Regions from separate parts of the Paenibacillus sp. FSL M8-0334 genome, predicted to be linked through region 3. Evidence: riboswitches for the same ligand, from Rfam matches in the RefSeq annotation. Region 3 holds a riboswitch; each other region holds the start of a gene.
The links. A riboswitch is a leader RNA that binds a small molecule or an ion and turns the genes downstream of it on or off. The one in region 3 is predicted to bind cyclic di-AMP.

Region 1: another riboswitch for cyclic di-AMP. It lies ahead of MKX64_RS09735 (C40 family peptidase); the one in region 3 lies ahead of MKX64_RS14595 (TrkH family potassium uptake protein).
Region 2: another riboswitch for cyclic di-AMP. It lies ahead of ehuB (ectoine/hydroxyectoine ABC transporter substrate-binding protein EhuB); the one in region 3 lies ahead of MKX64_RS14595 (TrkH family potassium uptake protein).

The regions. Positions count from the first base shown of each region.
Region 1 is NZ_JBBOCH010000001.1:2,232,905-2,239,151, forward strand. Features, by position in the region: gene MKX64_RS09725 (M1 family metallopeptidase) at 1-567, shown strand, start outside; gene MKX64_RS09730 (hypothetical protein) at 579-1,406, shown strand; cyclic di-AMP (ydaO/yuaA leader) riboswitch at 1,676-1,814, shown strand; gene MKX64_RS09735 (C40 family peptidase) at 1,819-2,292, shown strand; gene MKX64_RS09740 (GNAT family N-acetyltransferase) at 2,627-3,166, shown strand; gene MKX64_RS09745 (c-type cytochrome) at 3,325-3,681, shown strand; gene MKX64_RS09750 (4a-hydroxytetrahydrobiopterin dehydratase) at 3,983-4,300, opposite strand; gene MKX64_RS09755 (hypothetical protein) at 4,407-4,700, opposite strand; gene motA (flagellar motor stator protein MotA) at 4,888-5,688, shown strand; gene motB (flagellar motor protein MotB) at 5,672-6,247, shown strand, end outside.
Region 2 is NZ_JBBOCH010000001.1:3,004,324-3,010,570, forward strand. Features, by position in the region: gene cls (cardiolipin synthase) at 1-488, opposite strand, end outside; gene MKX64_RS13210 (AI-2E family transporter) at 708-1,787, shown strand; cyclic di-AMP (ydaO/yuaA leader) riboswitch at 1,914-2,060, shown strand; gene ehuB (ectoine/hydroxyectoine ABC transporter substrate-binding protein EhuB) at 2,433-3,287, shown strand; gene ehuC (ectoine/hydroxyectoine ABC transporter permease subunit EhuC) at 3,289-3,942, shown strand; gene ehuD (ectoine/hydroxyectoine ABC transporter permease subunit EhuD) at 3,945-4,607, shown strand; gene ehuA (ectoine/hydroxyectoine ABC transporter ATP-binding protein EhuA) at 4,620-5,474, shown strand; gene ectA (diaminobutyrate acetyltransferase) at 5,500-6,012, shown strand; gene ectB (diaminobutyrate--2-oxoglutarate transaminase) at 6,035-6,247, shown strand, end outside.
Region 3 is NZ_JBBOCH010000002.1:118,052-124,298, forward strand. Features, by position in the region: gene uvrC (excinuclease ABC subunit UvrC) at 1-459, shown strand, start outside; gene MKX64_RS14590 (CPBP family intramembrane glutamic endopeptidase) at 434-2,116, opposite strand; cyclic di-AMP (ydaO/yuaA leader) riboswitch at 2,430-2,588, shown strand; gene MKX64_RS14595 (TrkH family potassium uptake protein) at 2,658-3,998, shown strand; gene MKX64_RS14600 (potassium channel family protein) at 4,016-4,690, shown strand; gene MKX64_RS14605 (LysR family transcriptional regulator) at 4,804-5,712, opposite strand; gene MKX64_RS14610 (succinate dehydrogenase cytochrome b558 subunit) at 6,112-6,247, shown strand, end outside.

The DNA.
Region 1 (6,247 bases), on a different contig from region 3:
GTGTACACCCGGGGCAAGCTGGTGCTGCAAGGGATCGAACGGCAGGTCGGAACCCAGACGATGAACAAAATTATGCTCACCTATGCCAAAAAATTCAGATTCAAGCACCCGACCACCGCTGACTTTCAAAAGGTCGTGGAGCAGGTGACGAAAACGTCCTGGCAGTCGTACTTCGATCAGTACGTATACGGTAGCCAGATGGCCGATATCGCCATTGAGGATATTCAGGTGAAGAACAAGGGCTCGGAGGCGCAGCCGAAGTACGAATCGATCGTGAAGATTACCAGCAGAGACGGGGATATCGCCAATGTGCCGATTGTGTTTGCTTTTGAAGACGGGAAGACGTTGGAGAAGGTATGGAGCGGTCAGGACGGCCACGTCACGTACAAGCTCGAGTACAGCTCCCCGCTATCCTGGGCGATGGTGGATCCGAAATATACGATCGTGCTGGAGAACAACCATATCAACAACTATATGCGGACGGGAATGGATCCGAAGACGGTCACACGCTGGAACCTTAGCGTAACCAAGCTCCTGGAGACGCTGTTCGGCAGCCTGTCATGGTGAGGGGGGAAAACATGAAAAGCTATGCAAGCCAGGGTTGGGCCAGTGTAAAAGATCAGTTGTATGTCATCATTCTGCTGTTCCTGTACCGCCTGTTATGGGGCTATTGTCTTTATCGACTGGTCAAATCCGCCGTGGTCCCGCTCCTGATGCGATATCCAGATCCGGCTCCGAACGAGCTGAGCCGGCTCCTGTTCTTCTATGAAGGGGAGATGAGCCTGTCGCTTAGCTCCACCGTCCATACCTACGGATGGCTGCTGATCGGCCTGCTGCTGATTCGTATGCTGCTGACGCCGCTCATTCAGGCCGGTATATTCTACAACCTCCATCAGGAGGCCAAGGGGGAACGAGGGCTGTTCTTTTTCATCGGCATCCGCAAATGGTGGAGAACGGTCTCCGTATTCTATGTGGCCGAGCTTGTGCTTACCTTCGCCCCTGCATACTGGCTTGTGCCCAAAATGCTGCCTCTGTTGATTAACTCGATCCAGGAGCCAGCACTCTTGCTGCGTGTGCTGCCCTTTGCGGCCGGCTGGCTGCTGTACGCCTACCTCATGAAGCTGCTCCTGTTGTACATGCAGTTCGGACGGACGGGCAGCGTCAGCATGACCGCCTCAATTGTGGCCTGTCTCAAGCGGCTCGGCACGGCAAGCCTGCTCTCGATCACGATCGGCGGATCAGCGCTGCTGGTTGTGCTGCTTCTCAGCGCCGTCTCCTTCTACTGGGCAGGGCTGCTTGCTCTTATAATTCAGCAGGCTTCCTACTTCCTGCACGGCCTGTTCCGCATCTGGTCGATCTCCGCCCAATATCATCTATGGAAATCGGGTACCGCTGACCATACATGAACCGTGTTATATGCCTTCGATGGCTGTCCATATACCGCTGCCGCTTCCAAATTAATTACAATTTTTTAACTGCAAATCAACAAATCCCTATTCCAGCTGTCTGGAAATAGGGATTTTTGTTTAAAAAAATAGTTTCCTCGTTTGCCAAATTGATAATACTCTGCTAAAATAACGAATATGTTAGTAACAACTTTGTCATCTTTGTTGTAACTTTTGTCATCAAGTCATCTTGTCGCAGCGTCGTGTAGGCAGAGTGAAACTTAAATTAACATGTTATCGAGCCGAATTCCCGCATTTACGGGAAGCGGGGGATCCGTTTTGGGTGAATTGATCTCGCTAGAGAGGGATCATAGGGTGACCTTCAACCGAACCCTTAAGCTAACCTCGCAGGCTGTGGAAGGAGCTTTTTATTTTGAAGAAGAAACTCGCGGCCGTATCCATCGGCCTTGTCCTTGCATTAAGCTTTGGAACAGGAAGCGCTTTTGCCGATTCCAAACTCAACAATGCCATTAAGCCCGTCATTGGTGTATCTTACAAATCAGGCGGAACGACAACCCAAGGGTTTGATTGCTCCGGTTTCACCACTTATATTTTCAAGAAGCTTGGAATTACCCTTCCTCGCACATCCGCAGCACAGTACAAAGTCGGAACTGCGGTATCGAAGAGCGACCTGAAGCCTGGTGATCTTGTATTCTTCAACACATCCGGCAGAGGTGTATCTCATGTCGGCATTTATGTCGGTGACGGCAAGTTTGCTCATTCTTCTTCGTCGCGCGGTGTCATTGTCAGTCCGCTGAGCCAAGATTACTATGCTAAGCGTTATGTAGGCGCCAAACGCGTCATGAGCCAAAGCACTTATAAAGCAGTAGCTGCTAACTACAACTAATAAGCAATCATATCGAATCATATAAGCCGCTGGACCGGGGATTGTAGCAGATCATCCATCCGCCGGCTTTTTTCTTGTTCTGTATATATGTATAACGTTTAAGATCGTCAAAAAGTTCCAATCGCGGCATTTTATTTTTCGATTTTTTTCGGAAGTAAGTTCCAGAAGTAAGTTGCGGGAGCAAGCGCTCCGCTTCCTACCTACCATTCCTATACCCGTTTTCAAATATAAAGAAACAGCCGTATGAACAGGCCTTCACCGGTTTATGCTAGTAATCAGATATCACATGGTTTGATCAGAGCAGCAAATGAAAAGCAAAGGAGCAGCACATTGTATGCAGGAGCCATCCATAACCTTTCATACCGTCACGATGACCGAGGAACACGCCGCCGAGATTACTTCCTGGTCTTACCCTCCCCCTTACAACATTTATGGCTGGCTGCCGTGGGAGCAGATGCAGATGCTCGGCATTGAGTTCGGCGATCCGGACATCCGTAAGCAGCAATATGTATCTGTGCTGGATCACCAGCAGCGTCTGTGGGGATTCGGGCAGCTGTTTCCGATGCATGAGGTCACCCGGCTCGGGCTTGGCATGCGGCCTGATTGGTGCGGCCAGGGAATGGGTAAAGCCTTTGTAAAAGCGATTGTGGATGAAGCGATCCGCAGACGGCCTGCCGATGAAATCGATCTGGAGGTGCTCGCTTGGAATGAACGCGCGATTCGGGCTTACGAGAAATCCGGCTTCCGGATGACGGATACGTATGAGCGGCTGACCCCGGAGGGCATGGCGCTGTTCCACTGCATGGTGTACACCCCCGCTCCAAGTGCCGGGGCAACCGATTCGGACGCCGCAGGACCGGATCAAACGATGTGAGGGTTGGCAAGTACAAATGGCACAATTTTGTGTACTTTATGTTAAGTCGGCCTTGAACGTTGCTTTTTTTGTCACAACTGGCTATGATGTCATAGGATGTTCGTTTATAATGGAAGTAAGTGCAAAAGTGCAGTATACATAGAAGGGACGATATAACGATGCAAAAATGGATTATGAGCGGATTGTTCTTCTTTGCATGCGCCTTGGCTGTTGTGCTAATGTTTACGCTTCCAGGAAGAGAAGCTGAAATTGCAGAAGAGAAGCCTACCATGCCTGAAGTAACGCTGGATGCGGCGGCTGCAGAAGCCACGCTGAGAGCCAGCTGTATTGCCTGTCATGGTGATCAGCTCCAAGGCGGAATGGGGCCAGCCCTTGACCAAATCGGCGCAGAGATGGATGTTAATTCCATTTACAACATTATCGCTAAAGGCCGCAGACAAATGCCTGCATTCGAAAATCAGCTGCAAGCTGAAGAAATCGCCAATATCGCGCTGTATCTTTCTGAGCAAAAATAATAAGCAATCCCATGCACAAAACACGCTTGCACCGGAATTCGCTCCGGATACAAGCGTGTTTTTAGTTGGATGGGATCATGTGGATCGAACGCGATAGCAGAGCTTACGAATCGCCTGTCCCATCATGCCCTACCAATGCCAACGTCACATAAGGGAAAGGTACTGTCGTAAGATGCCCGGAATGAATATCCTGGATGCCCGATTGTCGATCACCACTTGATAAGCCGCGTTAGCCGAAACTTTCTATATAGGATGCGCAAGAGGCCGGTCTGAACAACAAACCAACCATCGCCCTCCCGATTTATGTAGCGGAGTCTCTGCTGTCGTTCGAGCGGCTCTTCTCATACGCTTCATTGAATTGCTGCGCTTCCTTAATGTCCACAGCCGTAATGCCGCCTTCATCCCAGGAGGTGAGGCGCAGTGTTACCGTTTTGTAGTCAATCGTGATGTAGGGATGATGCCCGAATGCTTCTGAAATGGCAGCCACTTCATCAACGAAGGCGATTCCCTTCATGAACGAGGAAAAGGTATACTTCCGTACGATCCATCTCCCCTGCTCAAACTCCCAGCCCTCCAGCTTCTCCAGATGAGCTTCTACTTCCTGCTGCGTGTAAAGCATCTTATCTTCCTCCCCATCATACCTTCCCCAAGCCGACGCCTGCTCTCTCGGGGCCATTCCTTCATCTATTGTATTCTTCCCTCAATTGGTTGATAACCGGACGGTTCTACACTAGGGCTACGAAAGCAGCCTCTTCATCCCCGATGAGAACATGGATCCTATAGTTCGTCTTGTCGTGAATAACCACCCCGCTTCCTACGGAAATGACCGGTTCGGTGCCCAAGGCGTAGAACAGATCCTCAGCCAGCGCCTCATGAACCTCCGACTTCTCCTGATGGCCCAGGTGACCCCAGTCCTCCGGGTCCATTTCAAAAAATAGATAACTATCCGGTATCCGGCCTACCGCCTCGGTCAAATCAGCCAAAATATCACCGTAATCTCTTCCGTGCCTTACACCCACATGAATCACTCCTTTCAGCCGATTCCTGATCGTATGCCTTTCATCTTATTATACCGGAAAATACGGCTAAAAAAAAAAGCCTTCCCTGACGATAAATAGGATAAAGCGTCGAACGGCGCCTGTTCTTCCACAAGAACGGTAGAAGACGAATGGATTCGCTATTTATTTCTCACGGATGAGGTGTGGTATGGAAATTTCAACACTAATTGGTTTGGTCTTAGGACTGGTCTCCGTCATCGTCGGGATGGTTCTAAAAGGCGCATCCGTCTCTGCTTTGGCTAACGGAGCCGCGTATCTTATTATTCTCGGCGGAACAGCAGCCACTTTATTCATTGGATTCCCGCTGTCAGAGCTTAAGAAGACGCCTAAGCTGGTCGCGATGACCTTCAAGAAGCAGAAACTGATGAGCAAGGCGCAGCTGATCTCCCTGTTCATGGAATGGGCATCCATCACTCGTCGGGAAGGCCTGCTCGCATTGGAGAGCAAGGTCGAGGAGATTGATGACACCTTCCTGAAGAACGGCATGCGGATGATTATTGACGGCAATGATCAGGAATTTGTCCGCGACGTCTTGATGGAGGACATCAGCGCCACGGAGGAGCGCCACCGCGCAGGGGCGCAAATCTTCTCCCAGGCCGGCATGTATGCTCCATCCCTCGGGGTACTTGGAGCGGTTATCGGTCTGGTCGCCGCCTTGACCCATATGGAAGATATGGGCGAACTGGCTCACGCCATCGGCGCGGCCTTTATTGCAACGATGCTCGGTATTTTTACCGGTTATGTTATCTGTCACCCGATTGCTAACAAACTGAAACGTCTGTCCAAGCAGGAGGTGGAGATCCGGCTGATGATGGTTGAAGGTCTGCTGTCCATTCAATCCGGCGTTTCAACCATTGCGATCAACCAGAAACTGTCCGTATTCCTGACTCCTTCAGAACGCGCCAAATTAGCACAGAAGGGGGATGGTGCTGGTGAGCAAGAAGACTAGACACGAGCCGCATGAGGAGCATGCTGACGAGTCCTGGCTTCTGCCTTATGCCGACTTGCTGACACTGCTTCTCGCATTGTTTCTTGTCCTCTATGCCATGAGCGCAACCGATGCCAAAAAGTTTCAGGAAATGAGTGAAGCGTTCAACGTTGTCTTTACCGGCGGAACTGGCATTCTCGATTACAGCAAAACGGAGCCGAGCCCGGACCCTTCCAATCTGGAAGATTTCAAGGCAGCTCCAGCCGCAATGTCCGAGAACAAACGCCGGGAAGAGTTGAAGCGGCAAGAACAGGAAGACCTGGAGCGGCTCAAGCAGCAGCTCGATAATTACATTAAGGCCAATGGACTTAGCACTGAGCTGAGCACCAAGCTGAACCAGTCACAGCTCGTCATCACGATCCGGGACAACGCCTTGTTCGCTTCGGGGGAAGCGGTCGTGAAGCCGGAGGCGCGCGAACTGGCTGTGGCCATCGCACAAATGCTGGACAAATTCCCGGGGTATGATATTACCGTTGCCGGACATACCGATAACGTGCCGATCTCTAACAGCAAATACCCG
Region 2 (6,247 bases), on a different contig from region 3:
GCGATTAGTTGCTTGCCCAGCTGGTCTCTGCGAATGATGTAATATTGGAGATGAATATACTCTTTGGCTTCCTCAATGTCCTGGAACAACCGATCGAATTTCTCTTTACCGTCGGTGAAAATCTCCACATGGTTATCATCGGTCAGGATCGCCTGATTCTCGTTGATGTGCATATGGATCAAATCGCTGTTGCAGGCCGCAACCCGGTTGCGGAACGAAAACTGCCCGCTGTTAATGTCGCTCATCTGGGCAAGCAGCACCTTCTCAATACCGGTCTTCTGGAGATCATCCCAGTGGAACAGGCGGATATGCCGCAAATTCTGAGCAAACAGCAGGTACAGCACGAATCCGAGTACCGGAATGAAGAATAGAACGAGCAGCCAGGCCCATGTCGAGCCGACATCCCGCCTCTCCTGAAACACAACGATCACGGCCAATGCGATATTAAGGACGAAGATGAAGCTAATGATGATGGACGTAACATCCATGAAAAAAGTTCCCCCTACCTTTCAGCCTTGTCCGGATAACGCTTCATATTATACTGGAGCTGTTACAAGAAGTATATATCCGGCACCCAAATGGGCCGTGAGATTGAGCGTCAATTGAGGCGGCAAGAAGGATGTGTATCCCGCTTCTTCGCTGCCGTTTGAAAAGCCGGTCTTCTGCATGATACGATAATTGAAACATAAGGAGATGGGGAGTCGCTATTGCTGAAGATGAACAAGTTTTTCAAGTTCTGTTTTGCCGTTATTCTCATTCTGATTATCATTTACCTTTGCTCGTTAGTCAGCTTCATATTCAACCCTCTATTATCCTTTATTTCGGTGATCATCGTTCCGCTGATGCTGAGCGGTTTTTTCTATTATCTGCTGAGACCGCTGGTGGCTCTAATGGAGAGGAAGAAGATGAACCGGACGCTGGCGATTCTGCTGCTTTACGTTGTGTTTGGGGGGATCCTGGTCGGCTTTCTCATCGGGGTCTGGCCCTCTCTTAAAGCGCAGATCATTGCCCTGGTGGACAATGCGCCGGCGATTTTCGCGGCCTTGAACAAGAAGATGCTGGAGCTGGAGCAAAGCGGCTTCCTGGAAGGTGTGTTTCCGGAAGGCTTCAATCCGTTAACGACGCTGACAGAATATTTGAACCGAGGCTTTACGTTCCTGACGGAATATGTCGTGAATTTGGTGGGAATTATATCGGAATTTGCGATCATTATGTTCATCTTCCCGATCCTGCTGTACTACATGCTGAAGGAGGGCGGCAAATTCGGCGAGCTGATCGTCCGCTTTCTGCCGAACCGTTTCAAGGAAGTCGGCACGTCGGTGCTTGGTGAAATCGACAGTGCGCTCAAAGGCTTCATCGTAGGTAGGGTGATTGTCAATTTTGCACTGGGAATCTTGATGTATGTGGGCTTCATCATTATTGGGCTTCCGTATGCGCTGCTGCTGACGGTCGTTGCGGTCATTGCGAACTTCATCCCGTTTATCGGGGCCATCGTGTCCTCAATCCCGATCATTATCATTGGTTTGATCCAGTCGCCATCCACCGCGATCTGGTCGCTTGTCATAATTTTGGCGGCTCAGCAGATCCAAGACAATCTGATCGGCCCGTATATTTTTGGCAAGCAGCTGGACATTCATCCAATCACCATCATTGTGCTTGTCCTGGTCGGACAGGACCTGGCTGGCATTATCGGAGTCTTGCTGGTCGTTCCGGTTTACATGATTCTCAAAATTCTGATCAGCCGGATTTACGAGCTGTTCTTCAAGGAGAGATGGGAGCAGTTATAGGGGGGATGAACACCCCGTAAATGAATTCTTTAAATTTGCGGAATGCCTTGTGTGATGCGGTTTTCAGCCGATCCTTCACCGCTTAAAGGGCTGGATCGGTTTGACATTTCCTAGCATTCCCTGTATTATGAACACACGCTTAGTTTCCGGTTGCTTAAGTCCGGAAAGCGGGGGAACCAGTTTTTTTAGGGGCGAGTCACTTGATTGTCAAGTGTAGGGTACCATCTTACCCGAGTCCGTCAGCTAACCTCGTCAGCAGTGGATGGGTCTTATTACATAATTGAGATTGATACCAAGGCCCTTAATTCTATGGAACAGGGGCCTTTTCTCTTTTCATTGACCCCATGCTGGCGGAGCTATGTTCGGATCCCCCTGCAAGAGGTCTTTTTTCGTTGGTTAAGAAGAGGAGGTGGCAATCAACCGGGCGTAGAGTAAGCGCCAAGCAAGTCCATATGCATATCCACAGGCGGTACAAGTGACGTGGAGTATAAGGAAAAGTCGATTATTAACGCTGGATAATGGGAGCGTTGAAACGGATTTTGACCCTATGAAAACCTAGTTGAAATATGAGTTTACTAGGTTTATTTATTCATGCCTAAAACAGGCATTCACAGATTTCAAGAAAGGTTGTGGGAAGGTTTGAAATTGCAAAAAGTGGCTCTGTTGTTGCTTAGTTTGGTGCTGGTTAGCGTGCTTGCAGCATGCGGGGATCAAGGCAGCACGCTGGAGAAGGCGATCGAGAGAGGGTATGTTACGGTCGGCTTCGCGAACGAGAAGCCTTACGCCTATCAGACGGCCGATGGCGAGCTGACAGGGGAGGCGGTCGAGATCGCCCGCGTCATTCTCGAGCGGCTTGGCGTTGGGGAAATGCGGGGGGAGCTTACCGAATTCGGCTCGCTGATCGCCGGGCTGCAGGCGAACCGCTTTGACATGATCACGGCCGGGATGTTCATCACGCCCGACCGCTGCTCGGCTGTCCTGTTCGCTGATCCGGAGTACAGCATCGGCGAAGCGCTGGCCGTGAAGCAGGGGAACCCGCTGAACCTTGGCAGCTACGAGGATATCGCTGCGAACGAGGAAGCGAGGGTTGCCGTCATGACCGGTGCTGTGGAGATCGGCTACATGGAGAAATCGGGGATTCCATCCGAGCGCATCATCCAGGTTCCGGACCAGGCGTCCGCGATCAGCGCACTGCAGGCCGACCGGGTTCAAGCGATTACGATGACGGGTCCATCGCTGCAGGCGATGCTGGATTCGGCTAGTGATGATCAGATTGAGCGAGTGGCGGATTTCGAGCAGCCGGTCATCGACGGGGAGAGCGTACGCGGATACGGTGCCACGGCATTCCGTCAGGCCGACACGGAATTCCAACAGGCTTACAATGCGGAGCTGCAGAAGATGAAGGAGTCTGGCGAGCTGCTGGAGATTTTGCAGGAATTCGGATTTACCGAGGATGAGCTTCCTGGCGATATGACGGCAGTCGCAGCGTGCGGGGAATAAGATGCCATCGTCTTGGATTGAATTTTTGCCTACCCTGCTGAAGGGCGCGGAGATCACCGTCATCGTGGCGCTGCTATCCGCGGTGCTAGCCATTGTCGCAGCCTTTATTGCCGGTCTGGGGCGCCTGTCCAAACTGTGGATCGTGCGGACGGTGATGGCGGTGTACGTGGAAGTATTCCGGGGAACGTCGCTGCTGGTGCAGCTGTTCTGGCTGTACTTTGCATTGCCGTTTATCGGGATCGAGCTGCCGAAGATGGCAGCGGCCGTGCTGGCGATCGGACTCAACTTCGGCGCTTACGGCTCCGAGATTGTCCGCAGTGCGATTCTTGCGGTGCCGAAGGGACAGTGGGAGGCGGCGGTGGCGCTCAATATGAAGCCGTGGCAGCGAATGTGGAACATCATACTTCCCCAAGCCTCCCTGCGCATGCTGCCGCCATTTGGCAATCAGCTGGTGGAGCTGATCAAGTCGACGTCGCTGGTGTATTTCATCACGATGGCAGATCTTACGTACCAGGCGATGGTGCTCCGCAACAACTACATCTCCTGGACGACGGAAATATTGGTTTTGCTGCTGCTGATGTATTTTGTCATAGCAACACTGGTCTCCGTGGGTGTGAAGCTGCTTGAGCGGAAATTGACAGCGGGGAGGCTATAGAGATGTGGGATTGGAATTATGTGCTTGATGTGCTTCCGCAGCTGTTAAGCGCGCTGAAAATGACCGTGTGGATCACACTGTGCTCATTTGTCGTATCGCTGATCGTCGGTTTGCTGCTGGCGCTTGCGGCAAGAAGCCGATTCAAGCCGCTGGCTTATGTCACCAAAGGCATTATTGAATTTATTCGAAATACGCCGCTGCTCGTTCAGGTGTTCTTCTTGTATTACAGCCTGCCGCTATTGATGGGCGTTTCCATCCCGGCCTTCTATGCCGGGGTCATCGGTCTGGGTCTTCATTACAGCACGTATCTGTCCGAGGTGTACCGCTCAGGCATTGAGGCTGTGCCGAAAGGGCAATGGGAAGCGGCAACGGCACTGAACTATACGAAGGGGCAGACCTGGCGGATCGTGGTTCTGCCGCAGGCGATCCCGCCGATCATCCCGGTGCTCGGAAATTATCTGATTGTGATGTTCAAGGAGACGCCGATTCTGTCTGCGATTACGCTGGTGGAGATGATGCTGACGGCCAAAAATGTGGTGTCCCAGTCGTTCCGGGCATTCGAGCCGTATACGCTGGTCGGGATTCTGTTCCTGGCGATCAGCTACATCGCTTCCCTGCTGGTGCAGCGGCTGGAGAAACGCATGAATCTGTTAAGAGGAAAGTAGGAGGGGATACGGATGTCGACAACCGTCATTGAGAGTGGAGAAGAAGCATCCAGGGAAAATGCATCCCTGCGGGATAAGCCGGGCACAGGCAATACGCCGATTGTCAGATATCAGGGCGTGACCAAATCGTTCGGGGATGTGCAGGTGCTCAAAGGCATTGATCTGGAGATGATGCCAGGGGAGAAGGTGGCGGTCATCGGCCCAAGCGGCTCCGGCAAAACGACGATGGGGCGCATGCTCATGACGCTGGAGGAGCCGACGGAGGGCACAATTGAGCTGGATGGCGAGCTGCTGTGGCATATGCGGGTCAAGGACCGGCTCGTGCGCGCCGACGAGAAGCATCTGCACCGGATGCGAGGCCATGTTGGCATGGTGTTTCAGCATTTCAATCTGTTTCCGCACATGAATGTGCTGCGCAACGTAACCGAAGCGCCGCGCAAAGTGCTGGGCCTGTCCAAGGAGGAGGCCGAGGAGAGAGCCGTGTCCATGCTCGGGAAGGTGGGGCTGGCCGACAAGCTGAAGATGTACCCGTCCCATCTGTCCGGCGGACAGAAGCAGCGGGTGGCCATCGCCCGCGCCCTTGTCATGAAGCCGAAGGTGATGGTGTTTGACGAGGTGACCTCGGCGCTCGACCCCGAGCTGGTGGGCGAGGTGCTGGAGGTGATTCGGGAGATTGCCGAGGAAGGCGAGATGGCCATGATGCTGATTACGCATGAGATGGACTTTGCGAAGGAGATCGCTGACCGGGTGATTTTCGGCGCGGATGGAAGAATCGTGGAACAGGGGACGCCGGAGGAGATCTTCGAGAACCCGCAGAGCGAGCGGCTGCAGAGCTTCTTGCAGCGTTTCCGCGCACAAGGAATTTGATCTGCCGAGAGGAGCGAACACGAGGATGAGTATCGAGACAAAGCAAGCGATCAAATACCGCAAGCCGTCGGCGGAAGACGGCTCGCGTATATGGAAGCTTGTGCAGGACACCGGGTCGCTGGACCTGAATTCACCTTATTGCTATATACTGCTGGGACATTATTTTAACGACACCTGCCTGGTAGCGGAGGACAGGGGCCGCATGATCGGCTTCATCTCCGGCTTTCGGCCGCCCCGGAATCCGGAGACGCTGTTTGTGTGGCAGATCGCGGTCGCCCGGTCGCACCGGCGGCGAGGCATCGCGAAGGCGATGCTGACCGAGCTGCTGGCTCAGGATGGCTGCCGCGGCGTCCGGTTTATCGAGACGACGGTATCGCCTAGCAACATCGCCTCCCGGCGGCTGTTTCTCGGCTTCGCCGAGGAGAAATCCATCCCGAGCACCGTAACGGTGGGATATGGGGCGGATATGTTTCCTGAGGAGACTCCCCATGATGATGAGCCTTTGTTTGTGATCGGCCCGTTTTTTAATGACATTTAAAAACGAATATATGGAGGGAATTATGAACAACCAAGTAATGGAAAAGCCGAAGCTGGACGTATTTGACCAACTGGAATCAGAAGTCAGAAGTTACTGCAGGAGCTTTAAGACGGTTTTTCATAAAGCCCGAAATGCCAAGCTGTGGGATACGCGCGGCAATGAGTACATCGACTTTTTTGCCGGGGCGGGCGCGCTCAATTATGGCCATAACAATGCGAAAATCCGCAAGAAGCTG
Region 3 (6,247 bases):
AAGGAGAACCTGCCGCTGCCGGATCTGATCGTGGTCGACGGCGGACGCGGCCAAATCTCGGCAGCGGTCGATGTGCTGGAGAACGAGCTGGGACTGTTCATCCCGGTCTGCGGCCTGGTGAAGGACGCCAAGCACCGGACGGCGCAGCTCATGGTGGGCGATCCGCCTGAGCCGGTGGCGCTGCCAAGGGACAGCCAGGAATTCTACCTGCTTCAGCGCATACAGGATGAAGTGCACCGGTTCGCCATTTCGTTCCACCGCGAGCAGCGGGGCAAATCGATGGTTTCCTCCAAGCTGGACGCTATTCCGGGCATCGGGGAGAAGCGCCGGAAGATGCTGCTCAAGCATTTTGGCTCGGTCAAAAAAATAAAAGAGGCCAGTGTCGAAGACTTCCGGCCCCTTTCTATCGGTGAAAAATTAGCGAATGATATTCTTAAAGCGCTTCGGGAGGAGTCGTAGTATACGGCTTCTCCTTTTTTTGCGGGTTAAATCGGTAAATGACGTAAGCGACCAGTGCTGGAAGCGCGATATAGAAGGCCCCCATCACCACGTTGGTTGCGTCTCTCAGCAGGATCAGGCTGATTCCCATCAGGGTGCTGTTGAAGATGACGTGGGCGAACATGGCGGTCAAATAACCGTATCGCAGGAAGATATAACTGAACAGCAGGCCGATGATTACCAGCTCGATGGGTCGGGAAATAATCGGATAGATCGGATACAGCGTATGTCCGAGAGCCCAAATGATCGAAGTGATCAAGCTGGCGACAAAGGTGCTGCGCACGATTTTTTTGACCATTTTAATCCCGAACAGCCGGTAAACGGCCTCTTCCGATATGCCAGCGAACCAGGCCATCAAAGGAAACAGCCACGGATACAGCATGTTGTATGGCGATTGCTCCGAATCCGTCGTTGCCCAGGTATTCAGCGTAAGGCTCAGTATGATGAAGATGATCGACTGAATGCCAAGCAAGATGAATGCCCACAGATAGCCGAGCTTCATGCTGTCGAGCACATACGGCCCATAACCCGGTTCCTTCGCCCGCGGCCACACATTGAGCCCGTCCTCCTTGCGCCACAGCCCGTCTCCGCCCACCAGCGAGAAGTACAGAAGGGCCGAGAAGATGAGGGAATATATTACATAAAAGATCATCATGAATGCAATTCCGAAACTGGACATCCCCTGGGCTTTGAACACTGGCATCAAATTGTAGGTGTTCAGCATCTGGATGACAAACAGCAGCAGCGCCAGAAACACTCCGCGTTTAAAAGAAGTGTGGGCACGTGTTTTCACGCTGTATACAATCGCGAGAATTCCGAGCACGAGGGTGAACAAACCGTACCCGATCAGCGTAAGCATAAGCGCGTTTTGCGTCTGCTTCTCCACATAGGCGGTATGCTGCTCCGGAACATCGAAGGCCTGCTGATACGAGCGCAGCTGGCGGTCTTCGAACGTGAACTCCAATTTCAGCTGAGCATCCAGAACGGATTTTGACGGATCGGCATATTCCAGCTTGGGCTCGCCCTCCTGCGTAAGCAGCTCCAGGCTGGCTGGATCATAGCCGGACCTTTGGAGCCAGGGCTCTGCCAGTGCCTGTTTCTCGGACAAGGTCATGTTGCCTTCGGCTAGCAGCAGCATTTCCCGCCGTACCGCGCCGGTATTCAGCTCAATCCGGTCATAGCTCGAGTGCGCGGCATCAAGGGTATAGCTGATAACCGCCGCGGTCTGCATATGTACATCCACCAGCAGCGCGTCCAGGCCCGGAAGCGTGAAGCGAACACGGAATACGTCATAGGGATATTGTTGCTCATAGGTTTTATTGTACTCGTCGAGCTTCTTCTCTTTGGTCAAATATCCATACAACGCAGAATTCGACTGATAAGTCACCAGCGTTTCTGTCGCTTCTTCTACAGGGAAGCCTAACTGGTCCTTGGCAAATTTCGAGGCAGCCAGTGAGGCTTCCTCCTTGGTGATCACAACAGACGTCTGAAGCTCCGGATCGGCGGCGGTGGGCAGCACGATCTGCAGAAGCAGAAACAAGACGAGGCCGACGATGGCTGGAATCATTAATGTTCTGAAATTAGCTTTGAGTTTCAGCGGTTCTTGAATTCGATTCATGAAATTCCTCCTCGAGATGGATAACTGCTGCAAATTAGATACCTATCGTCAGTATGAAAGTATCGGATGTGGAAGAGTTCAAACAACTATAAGTCAATATAACATAGATATGTGCCCTTCACGGAGCTTATCCCTCTGTCATTTTTTTAAATAATCGATGAAAACGAATGAAAGCTTACGAAAATGCAAGAGAAGCAGGTACTCGTATTCTTGAATATGCCCAAATCGGACGTTTTTAAAGATATTTTGCAGCAAAAACAGCATTGGGTTCGTGAGGCGATTGCGTTATAATCACATCATGCTTTCAGCAAAGAAAATAAGACAGCCGAATTTCGACCAGAAAATGGGGGAACCATGTAATTGGGGTGAATTTCCTAAGTCATTCATGATTCATCATGAATGAGGAGGAATAGGGCAACCTGTGAAAGCCCGAACCCGTCAGCTAACCTCGTAGGCTGCAGCACAGGAACCAGAACCGAAAGGGGCATTGGATTTCCAGTGTCTTTTTTTCTTTGACTTTTATCAACAGAAGGTGAACAAGTTGAACCCGAAATTATTTTGGCTCAAGTTGTCCCCGCCGCAAATCCTGACGCTTGGCTTCGCAGCGCTCATCGGGATCGGGACAATGCTGCTGATGTTGCCGGTGGCAACAGCCGGCAGGGAGCCGCTTGGAGCGATTGACGCCTTGTTTACCGCGACATCGGCTGTATGTCTGACAGGGCTAGTCGTCGTTGATACGGCGACAACCTACAGCACCTTTGGCGAGCTTGTGATCATGCTGCTCATCCAGATTAGCGGATTAGGCTTTATGACGATGGCAACGCTGTTCGCGCTGATGTTCAAGCGGCGCATCTCGTTCAAGGACCGGCTGGTGCTGCAGGAGGCCATGAACCAGACATCAGTGGAAGGGATTGTACGGCTGATCCGGAGGGTAATTATTTATACATTTGTTATTGAAGCCGTATGTGCCACGTTGTTCTCGATACGCTGGGCGTTTGACATGCCGGCCGGGCAGGCCGTTTATTTCGGGATTTTTCATGCCATATCGCTGTTTAATAACGCGGGCTTTGATCTGTTTGGACAATTTCACAGCTTTACGGGGTACGTGAGTGACCCGCTGATCAACATCGTTTCCATATTTTTAATCGTTTCCGGGGGACTTGGATTTGTGGTATTGTCGGATCTGATTGATTTTCGCCAGAAACGGAAGCTGTCCCTGCATTCGAAGGTCGTTCTGTCCATGAGCGGAGCGCTCATATTGGTCGGAGCCGTTGTCATTATGGTGTTCGAGTTCACGAATCCGAGAACGCTCGGTACCCTGGATGGCGGCGGCAAAACGCTGGCGGCCCTGCTCCAGTCGGTCACGCCCCGAACGGCCGGAGTGAACACGATTGACATTACAGGAATGAGGCAGGCGACACAATTTTTCATCGTCATTCTGATGTTTATCGGCGCCTCTCCGGGATCGACCGGGGGCGGGATCAAAACGACGACTTTTACGGTGATGATCGGGGCGGTGGTCGCCATGATGCGCGGACGTCAGGACATTGTGCTGTTCCACTACCGGCTGGCTCAGGAGCGGATTCTGAAGGCATTGACGATTGCCTTGCTCGCGGTGCTGCTTGTGCTGACCGTTGCGATGATTTTATCTACTACGGAGGATGGACATTTTCTGGAGATCTTGTTTGAGGCGACATCGGCCTTCGGCACCGTTGGGCTGTCGATGGGACTGACACCTCATTTGACGGCCTTCGGCAAGGTGCTGATCTGTTTCACGATGTTTGCGGGACGGCTTGGACTGCTGACGCTCGTGTATGCACTGGGTCCGAATAAAAACAAAGAATTGTACCGTTATCCGGAAGGCAAAATGATTATTGGGTAAGGAGCATGACGGGAAACATGAAACCAAAACAGTTTGTAGTGATCGGTCTAGGGCGGTTCGGATCGAGCCTCGCCATTGAACTGATGGAGCAGGGGTATGAAGTTCTGGGCATCGACCGGGACGAAGAGGTTGTGGAGGATATGAGCGAGCTGCTGACGCATACCGTCGTGGCGGATGCTACGGATGAGGGAGTGCTGAAGTCGCTTGGCGTCCGCAACTTCGACTGCGGCATTGTGGCGATCGGCGACGATATCCAGATGAGCATTCTTTCAGCCATATTGCTGAAGGAGCTTGGTGTGGGCACGGTCGTGGCCAAAGCGATATCGGTGCTGCACGGCAGAGCGCTGGAGAAGCTGGGCGTAGACCGGGTGATCTTCCCGGAAAGAGATATGGGCATTCGTGTGGCTCATCAGCTCGTTACCCCTAACCTTCTCGATTATATCGAGCTGTCCAAAGACTATCTGGTCGTTGAGCTGACGGTGACGGACTGCATGGATGGAAAAACATTAAGCGAGCTTAACACCCGGGTTCGTTATGGGGTTACCGTCGTGGCGGTCAACAAGCCTTCCGGCATCATTGTGGCGCCAACGGCGATGGATGTGCTGCATGCCGGTGACATTATGGTGGTTATCGGTTCGAATGAGAACGTGGAACGATTTGAGAATGAGGTTGTCAACTCGCAGGAAGGTTAATCCGCACTTATATAATAGGAAGAAGCGATCATGCGTACACGGAACATGCGGTGTATAGATGATCGCTTTGTTGTCATAAGGCTAGGCGGCTACTGTGGGTTGCAAGCCTGCCCCTATGCCTTCAGCTTGCGCAGCTCAGTGAACAGCACCTCGGTCTCGGCGATCCAGCGTCTGGCCGCACTGCTCAAATCCGAGGACTCGTCATAGACGAGCGAAGTGGTCCGCCGGGTCTCTATCAAAGCGGGGATATGGATGTCGAGCAGACCGTTATCGGACAGCAGCTGCGGGCGCAAATAGGATTTGGGCAGCAGCGCCGCCGCTTTGCAGGTTGGAATGAGGCGGACGATCGCCTCGAAGGAATCGATCTCCATCCGGATGTCGGGCATAATGCCCCAGCGATGAAACAGATCATCGGTCAGCTTGCGGTACCAGGTGCCGGTGGAGAAAATAATCATCGGCAGTCCTTGCAGATGCTCGATGCTGACCGCTTCAAGCTCCGCCAGCGGATGGCCGAGCGGGATGACCAGCTCAAGATGATCGTCAAAGAGCGGAATGCACTTTAGCCCCGGCTGATTGATGGAGGAAGCAACGATGCCGATATCCACGCGTCGTTCCCTTACATAAGATACGATTTCATGAGTCTTGCCAGTGACCAGTTTAATTTCCGCTGCCGGATGCTTCTCCATAAAAGCATTCACAAGCGGAGGCAGCGTCGTCTGCAGCGTGGTCAGACTGGCGCCAAGCGTAATGGAGATTTGCTCGCCTTCGCGGTAATGCGCCAGCGTCTGCATAAACTTCAACTGCTGCTGCCGCTGCTCCAGGGCGAAGGTATAAACGATCTGTCCGATCGAGGTCAGCTCCAGTCGCTTGCCCCGACGGTTGAACAGCTGCAGCCCAAGCTCGTCCTCCAGCTTGGCGATTTTGCGGGAGACCGCCGGCTGGGACAGGTTGAGCAGCTTGGAAGCTTTGTTGATGCTGGATTGCTCAACGACGACGGCAAAGACGTCCAGCTCTTCGAACATGGCTACATCCTCCTGTTATATGGTAGTGTATATTAGGTAGTGAATATGAAGATTTGCTGAAGAAACGCAAGTTTGCGGCTATGCGCCAAGCCTGTCCGGCTCGTAAGGTGAGACCGCTTCCGCGAAGCTGCGGCCGATCTGCACAGGCAACCATACCGGACATTTTGCTTATGCGTATAAATTATAACGTTTAATAATTATATTGCAATTCCATTATAAGAAAAAAAGGAGTAACATGAAATGTGACACAGGTTGTTCACAGATTAGGGAAATAGAGAACAATTTGTCGTTGAAAAAACGCGAGTTTCAATGTATTGCGTAAGCAGTTCCAAATGAAATGAATTCGTTCGAAAGTATGAAATTGAAAACGCTGTACATCGGAAAGGGGAACGTCAACTGATGAAAGGGTATTATTCCAGAAAGCTGCATTCATTACTTGGTGTCATACCGCTTGGAGGATTCCTGATCAGCCATATGATATCCAACTATAAGGCTTTCGAGGGTGGAAAGGAAGGCTTTATGGGGGCGGTGCATT